2 linked regions of the Arenibacter algicola genome follow. The protein of the gene in region 1 interacts with the protein of each later gene in a pairwise test. Links are inferred from orthologs where the notes say so. Each region holds a gene or a part of one and is shown on either strand. Other genes may lie near its edges.

The links.
Region 2: the proteins of U735_RS0123745 (region 1) and dnaE interact in binary tests that used the Escherichia coli proteins (3 or more experiments, as listed by UniProt). The link is inferred for Arenibacter algicola from one-to-one orthologs.

Annotation. Positions count from the first base shown.
Region 1 is NZ_JPOO01000003.1:3,062,436-3,065,379, forward strand. Bases 6-2,877 are described here. They hold U735_RS0123745 (methionine aminotransferase), read right to left. Parts: upstream 2,085-2,877; coding sequence 927-2,084; downstream 6-926. Other genes in these bases: U735_RS0123740 (GNAT family N-acetyltransferase), read left to right, coding at 384-899; U735_RS0123750 (very short patch repair endonuclease), read right to left, coding at 2,115-2,588; U735_RS0123755 (succinate dehydrogenase/fumarate reductase iron-sulfur subunit), read right to left, coding at 2,700-2,877. Also shown: more of U735_RS0123755, read right to left, coding at 2,878-2,944. UniProt on the Escherichia coli protein: Shows aminotransferase activity with methionine and histidine as substrates, and to a lesser extent also with phenylalanine.
Region 2 is NZ_JPOO01000001.1:339,189-344,225, reverse strand. What follows is about bases 50-5,014. They hold dnaE (DNA polymerase III subunit alpha), read right to left. Parts: upstream 4,687-5,014; coding sequence 250-4,686; downstream 50-249. Other genes in these bases: U735_RS0101435 (ferritin-like domain-containing protein), read right to left, coding at 4,841-5,014; trxA (thioredoxin), read right to left, coding at 50-89. Outside these bases: more of trxA, read right to left, coding at 1-49; more of U735_RS0101435, read right to left, coding at 5,015-5,037. UniProt on the Escherichia coli protein: DNA polymerase III is a complex, multichain enzyme responsible for most of the replicative synthesis in bacteria. This DNA polymerase also exhibits 3' to 5' exonuclease activity. The alpha chain is the DNA polymerase catalytic subunit.

The sequences.
Region 1 (2,944 bases):
TATTTAACATTTTGGAAAACATATATATCGATCAAAATAACTATTTTTATGCGCAGACAACAATTACTGTATATTTCACAACAATTTTTTAAATGTTGCGTTAATCTGAATTATATTGCATTTAATAACAGAAGTTAAACCCCAAATTTAACAACTACTAAACCTTAATTACTATGGAAGCCCAAATTAACCACCCCCGCGCTCAAAAAGAAATTCAAGTTTATCGAAATGACTTTTTCACGGGCATTGTAAGATTGACAAAAAAATTATTTATGCTATAGCATAAATCAAAAGTTTACAAAGGGAGCACTACTATAAAGTAGTGCTCCCTTTTTTGTTTTCAATCTAGTTGAAAATCGTAATTTTAAGAAGGAAAGTAAAGCATGAAACTACATTTGAGGCTGTGTACCATTAACGATTTGGGAGTTTTGGCCAATATGGGCAAAAGGACCTTTATAGATGCTTTTGAAAAGGACAATAAGCCGGAGGATTTTAAGGAATACCTTGATTCTGCTTTTGGCGAGGAAAGGCTTTTAAAGGAACTTCAGGATATTAATTCATCCTATTATTTTATTTATAAGGATTCCAGTTTGGTGGGATACATAAAGCTGAATGAAAATGAAGCCCAATCCGATATTAAGGACATCAATTCCATAGAGTTGGAGCGTATCTATGTATTGAGCGAATTTCAGGGCCAGGGAATTGGGGAGTGGATACTGGGGCAGGTAATATCCATGGCCAAAGCTAAAAATAGGTCTTATGTGTGGCTTGGTGTTTGGGAACACAATCCCAAGGCCATTAAATTTTATCAAAGATTGGGGTTCTATAAGTTTGGGAGCCATCCTTATTTTATAGGTAATGATGAGCAAACGGATTGGCTATTGCGGCTGGATATTTAAACGAGGTTTTTCACAAAATTATTTTATTTAAAGCTTGCTGAGAATTTCGGTGGCCTTTTCCAGAGTTTCGTTGGTTTTGGCGAAACAGAATCTTATTAAGCGATTGTCGATCCCTTTAGTGTTAAACCCGGAAATGGGAATGCTGGCTATTCTGTGTTCCGTTACCAGGCGTTCGGCAAAGACTTCGTCCGGTTCTTGGGTAATATCACTATAATCCACTAATTGAAAATAAGTACCTTGGGAAGGTTTTATTTTGAACCTTGAGGTAGATAATCCTTGAAGAAATAAATCCCGCTTTTCTTGATAAAATTGGTTTAAACCCAAATAGTGTTGAGGGTTTTTTAAATATGTGGCCAGAGCTTTTTGAACGGCATGGTCCGCGCTAAACACGTTGAATTGATGGGTTTTTCGGAATTCGAGCATCAGTTCGGCCGGACCCGCACAATATCCCATTTTCCAGCCGGTAATATGAAAGGTTTTTCCAAAGGAACCGCATACAAAGGTGCGGGAGGCAAGGCCATTATATTTTGAAGCACTTTCATGCTCGTGGCCGTCAAAAGTGATATGCTCGTATACTTCATCACTTATAACAATTATATCGGTATTTTCGAGACTCCTTTGCAATTCAAGCATATCCTCTTTGGAGATAATGGTACCACTGGGATTGTGTGGTGTGTTTATAATGACCATTTTGGTCCTAGGTGTAATTTTGGAGCGGAAAACCTCCCAATCTATCTTAAAATCGGTATTGTTTAGTTGAACAAAAACGGGAACTCCCCCGTTTACTTCAATGGCAGGTTCATAACAGTCGTATGCCGGTTTAATTACTATTACCTCGTCATTACTGCCAATAAAGGCCGTAATGATGGTAAAAATGGCCTGTGTGGCTCCGATGGTTACGGTTATTTCACTTTCCGGATGATAGTGCCTGCCATATAATTGTTCAATTTTTTCTGAGATCATTTCTCGCAGTTCCATTACCCCTGCCATAGGTGCGTATTGATTGTACCCTTGTTTCATGGCCAGTGTAACCAAATCTATCAAGGAAGGATCGGGCTCAAAATTGGGGAAACCTTGGGAAAGATTTATGGCACTGTGTTTCTGTGCCAATTGCCCCATTGTGGTAAAAATCGTAGTTTTTACTTTGGGAAGCTTGGAGGATATTTTGTGTTTATACTTGGGCATTGAAGAGCGTTTAAGATTTTTATAAGTAGGTTAGGAATGCTGTGATTGTAAATGGACAATTACCTTGTTTAGACATTGTTCCAGTTCTTTTTTGATTTCCCTCTCCCAAAATCTAAAAACGGTATAGCCCAATTGTTGTAGCTCGTGGTTTACTTCCTTATCCCGTTGAATATTACGTTCAATTTTTGGAATCCAGAACTCTTTGTTGGTTTTAATTTTTTGTTTCCTTTCCTCCCAATTATAACCGTGCCAATATTCCCCATCAATGAAAATAACGGTTTTATACTTTTTTAGGACTATATCCGGTTTCCCGATCAAATTCTTATAGTCTATCCTGTATCTATAACCCTCCGCCCATAATGCCCTTCTAAATTTCAATTCGGGGATGGTGTTCTTTCCTTTGATCTTTCCCATCATCTTGGAGCGTTGCGGCGTGGTATAGAAACCGGACTCTTCATTAAAACGTGGAACTATTATCCGTTCTTCCTTATATTCTTTTGGCATACTTAAAGATACTGGATTTTTAAGATCTAGGCATAGAAAAACCCCATTCCTGAAAAGGGATGGGGTCTGTTTCTGTATCTAATAAATTATATTTTAATCCGTATTATCGTACTAGCCTTTTATACTGGCACTGAAATACTCCCTGTTCATACGGGCAATGTTTTCCAAGGAAATTCCTTTTGGACATTCTACCTCACATGCACCGGTATTGGTACAGTTTCCAAATCCTTCCAAATCCATTTGGGCAACCATATTTTTAACTCGGTCTGTTGCTTCTACCTGTCCTTGTGGAAGTAAGGCGTATTGGGATACTTTGGCCCCTACAAACAACATGGCTGAAGAGTTTTTACAACTTG
Region 2 (5,037 bases), on another replicon or contig:
CACCATGCTGCCCAAAAATCCACTACTACTGGTTTATCACTTTTTAAAACTACCTCATCAAAAGTAGCATCTGTTATTTCTAATGCCATGTTTCGTTATTTTTAAATATTATACAAATTTAGACAATTATTTTGCCTTTTCCTTACTAAGATTATATTCGTTTTGACTATGGCTAAATTGATAAAACCTATTCTTTTTAATCACATTGCACTTGCGTGGAATTTTGACCATAATATTAGTTTAAAACCTTTAGTTCAACTTGTAATGTACGTCTTTTTCATTGAGCTGAAGAAGCAATTCACTTGATATTTGGATTTTTTGTTTTCTACAGGTCATGTTTACCTTTATCTGCTCCTCCATCTCATACACCACAAAACTAAGTGGATGATCGCCCTTATGCGATACCAACGTATCCTTAAGGTCCAATATGCTTTCCTCCTTCAATTGTGATATATCCAACTTAATGGTGAGTTTTTTGGCAAAGGTTTCCATAACGTCCTGCAGCATCATAATCATATTAAACTGCATCCTGGGATCTCCTTTTTTTCCGGTATCTCGGTTCATCCAACCTTCACGTACAAACACCTTGACATATGCAAAAGAATTGATCATCAGGAAATGACGATATTTTAAATACTCCTCCCCGAACATTCTAAATTCAAAGGTATCCGTATAATCTTCCATGGTAAACATGGCCCATCCCTTGCCATTTTTGGAAACCCGGTGCTGCACATCGGTAATTACCCCGGCAAAGGAGACCTCTCTATTTACTATAGCCTCCAAATCATTTAAATTGGAAAGGCTCGCATTGCAGAAGGCCTTAATCTCTGCATTAAAATCGTCCAAGGGGTGACCGGAAATATAGATTCCCACTACTTCTTTTTCCCTTCTCAATTTTCCCATGGTGCCCCATTCCTCACAGGGCGGGACCACAGGTTCCGGAATCTGAACATCACTGGCTTCACCAAACAGACTAACTTGTGATGAATTTTCATTCTCTTGAAATTTGGCCCCATACTTCATGGCTTTTTCCAAAAAGGTAATTCCGTCCCCCTCATCATAAAAATACTGCGCCCTATGAGTATCCCCAAATGAATCGAAGCCTCCGGCAACCGCCAGGTTCTCAAAGGCCTTTTTATTGGCCGCCCTTAGATCTATTCGTTTGGCCAGATCAAAAACAGATTTATAAGGTCCGTCTTTCTTTCTGTTCTCAACTATGGTTTCCACCGCACCCCGGCCAACACCTTTTACGGCCCCCATGCCAAAACGGACCGCACCGGCATCGTTTACGGCAAACTTATAGTAGGATTCGTTTACATCTGGCCCCAATACCTGTAATCCCATACGCTTACACTCTTCCATAAAGAAGGTAACCTGCTTTATGTCGTTCATGTTATTGGAAAGTACCGCGGCCATATATTCCGCAGGGTAATGCGCTTTGCAATAGGCGGTCTGGTAGGCAATCCATGCGTAACAGGTAGAGTGCGACTTGTTAAAGGCGTAGGCCGCAAATGCTTCCCAATCTTTCCAGATTTTCTCCAGCTTGTCTACGGCATGTCCTTTCTCCGAAGCCTGCTTTATAAATTGCGGCTTCATCTTATCCAGGACATACTTCTGCTTTTTCCCCATCGCCTTACGCAAAACATCGGCCTCACCCTTGGTGAAATCGGCCAACTTCTGCGAGAGGAGCATTACCTGCTCCTGGTAGACTGTAATGCCGTATGTTTCTGCCAAATACTCCTCGCAGGCATCCAGGTCATATATAATTTCCTCGGTACCATGCTTACGGGCTATGAAACTGGGAATGTATTCCATTGGACCGGGACGGTACAAGGCGTTCATGGCAATAAGATCCGCAAAAACGGTAGGTTTTAAAGCCCTCATGTGTTTTTGCATCCCGGGGGATTCATACTGGAACACCCCAACGGTTTCCCCACGCTGGAAAAGCTCGTATGTCTTTTCATCATCCAAGGGAAAATTCTCCGGATCCAATTCTATACCGTGTTTGGCCTTTACTATTTTAACGGTATCCTTGATCAAGGTCAAAGTTTTTAACCCCAAGAAATCCATTTTTAGCAAGCCTGCACTTTCTACCACAGAGTTATCGAACTGGGTACAATACATATCGGAGTCCTTCGCCAAGGCAACAGGAACGAACTTGGTAATGTCATCAGGGGTAATAATTACCCCGCAGGCATGTATACCGGTGTTACGCACCGATCCTTCCAATATATAAGCCTGGTTAAGGGTTTCCGACTCCAGGCCTTCACCTTCGGAAATAGCCAGCAACTCGTTGATCTTGATCAGTTCCTCGCTATTGAATTTTTCTTTTAAGGTTTTTTCATCGACCCCAATAATCTTTTTCAACTTGGACATATTGGGAATCAGCTTGGCCATACGGTCCGCATCCCCCAACGGCAGATCCAAGGCACGTGCCGTATCCCTGATAGATGACTTTGCCGCCATGGTACCATAGGTAATGATCTGGGCCACCTGATTGGAACCGTATTTATCTATTACATAGTCCATTACCCTTCCACGGCCTTCATCATCAAAGTCAATATCGATATCGGGCATGGACACACGATCTGGATTTAGGAATCTCTCAAAAAGCAGATCGTACTTAATAGGGTCCAAATTGGTTATCCATAAACAATAGGCAACTGCGGAACCTGCTGCGGATCCCCGACCGGGACCAACGGACACATCCATATTACGTGCGGCCCTAATAAAATCCTCTACGATCAGGAAATAACCAGGATATCCGGTCTTCTCAATTACCTTAAGCTCAAAATCGAGTCGCTCATCAATTTCAGGGGTAATTTCACCATATCTCTTTTTAGCCCCTTCATAGGTGATATGTCGGAGATATTTATTCTCCCCACGTTTTCCACCATCCAATTTATCCTCTTCGAACCTAAATTCTTCCGGAATATCAAAAGCAGGCAATAAGACATCGCGGGCAAGGGTAAATGTTTCTACCTTATCTATTACTTCCTGAATGTTGGTAATGGCTTCAGGAATATCCTTGAACAGGTCCTTCATTTCATCAGAGGACTTAAAGTAATATTCCTTATTGGGCAGGCCATATCGGTAACCCCGGCCACGACCTATAGGAGTGGCCTGTTTTTCACCATCTTTTACACAAAGCAAAATATCATGTGCATGCGCATTCTCCTTTTCCAGATAATAGGTGTTGTTGGTGGCAACCAATTTTACATTGTGCTTTTGGGCAAACTGGATCAAGACCTGATTTACACGATCTTCATCCTCCTGACCGTGACGCATAATTTCCATATACAGGTCATCCCCAAAAGTGTCCTTCCACCAAAGTAAGGCTTCCTCCGCCTGGTTCTCCCCAACATTTAAAACTTTACTGGGCACTTCCCCGTAAAGGTTTCCGGTAAGTACAATGATATCCTCTTTGTACTGTTCTATCACCTTTTTATCTATACGCGGAACATAATACTTCCCATCCACAAAGGCAATGGACGACATTTTTGCCAAATTTAAATATCCATTTTTGTTTTTGGCAAGCATTACTATTTGATACCCATTATCCTTCTGGGATTTATTGGTGTGATCCTCGCAAACTTGAAATTCGCACCCTATAATCGGTGTAATCTCCACCTCTGGTTCCGGAAGTTCCTGTAGTGGCTCCTGCCCCTCTTCCAAGGTTCCGTTTACAGTGGCTTCATAGCGCTTTAAATTTTCTTCGTTTCTGGCAACAACCCCCTTATTATGGTTAATGACCCCATTAACAAAATGAAAGGCCCCCATCATATTCGCGTGGTCCGTCATGGCCACCGCCGGCATTTTAGCTTTTGCTGTGGCAGAGATCAGCGCGGGAATACTAATGGTAGATTGTAGAATGGAAAACTGTGTATGATTATGGAGATGGGCAAAGTTTGCCGTTTCCAAAGTGGCCAAATTTTCCTTTATTTCCTCCTTGGAAATTCCACCAGAATCTTTCTCCCATAAGGCATCGGCTATTTTTTTTGATGCCTTTTTTAGGTTGATGTGCTTTAAACCTATTAATTGTATTTCTTGCGGATTGGCCTCGGAGAAATTTTTAAAATAATCGGGCTTCACATCCAATTGCTCGGCCGTATATTCATTTCTACGCACCAGTTCAAGAAAGCAACGGGTAGTAGCCTCCACATCGGCTGTAGCATTGTGCGCTTCTCCAAAAGGTTCACCGAACAAGTATTGATGCAGTTCCGTTAAGGTCGGTAATTTAAACTTACCGCCACGTCCACCAGGAATCTGACATAATTGAGCTGTATGCTCGGTACAGGTATCCAACACCGGCAATTCCTGTAAGGAATTTTCAACCTGGTACCTGTGGAACTCGGCACCCATAATGTTTAGATCGAATCCCACATTCTGGCCTACAACAAACTTGGTTTTGGAAAGTGCCGCGTTGAATTTTTCCAATACCTCCCCGATCGGAACCCCTTGTTGCTGTGCCAACTCCGTAGAAATCCCATGAATCTGTTCCGCATCGTAGGGAATATTAAAACCATCCGGCTGCACCAAATAGTCCTGGCTTTCCACCAAATTGCCCATAGCATCGTGCAACTGCCAGGCAATTTGTATACAGCGCGGCCAATTGTCGGTGTCCGTATAAGGGGCATCCCAACGTTTGGGTAATCCAGTGGTTTCCGTATCAAAAATAAGGTACATAGAGCGGGTTTATGTGATGGGATTGGAAGTGGTAAAAATAAGGAAATAGCACTTAAAGGGAAAGGGCATTTATTAGGAGTTATCAACGTTGCCAAAAGCAAAGAACCAGATGTTTCCATCTGGTTCCAATATACTATTTATAAAATATTAGGTCCTACGCTATTCGCTCATGGATATTGGCCACAGTCAATGAAGATTTAATGGCATCCCTATGTCTTTTCAACATACTCTCCGTGGATGGCGGAAGTACAACTCCCTTATCATATAAAATCTCATTATATTCCTCAAGACTTGCCTTTTCCCCACGCTCTACTTCTTCCAGCAGTTGTTCTTGTTCATTGGAGGCCATGG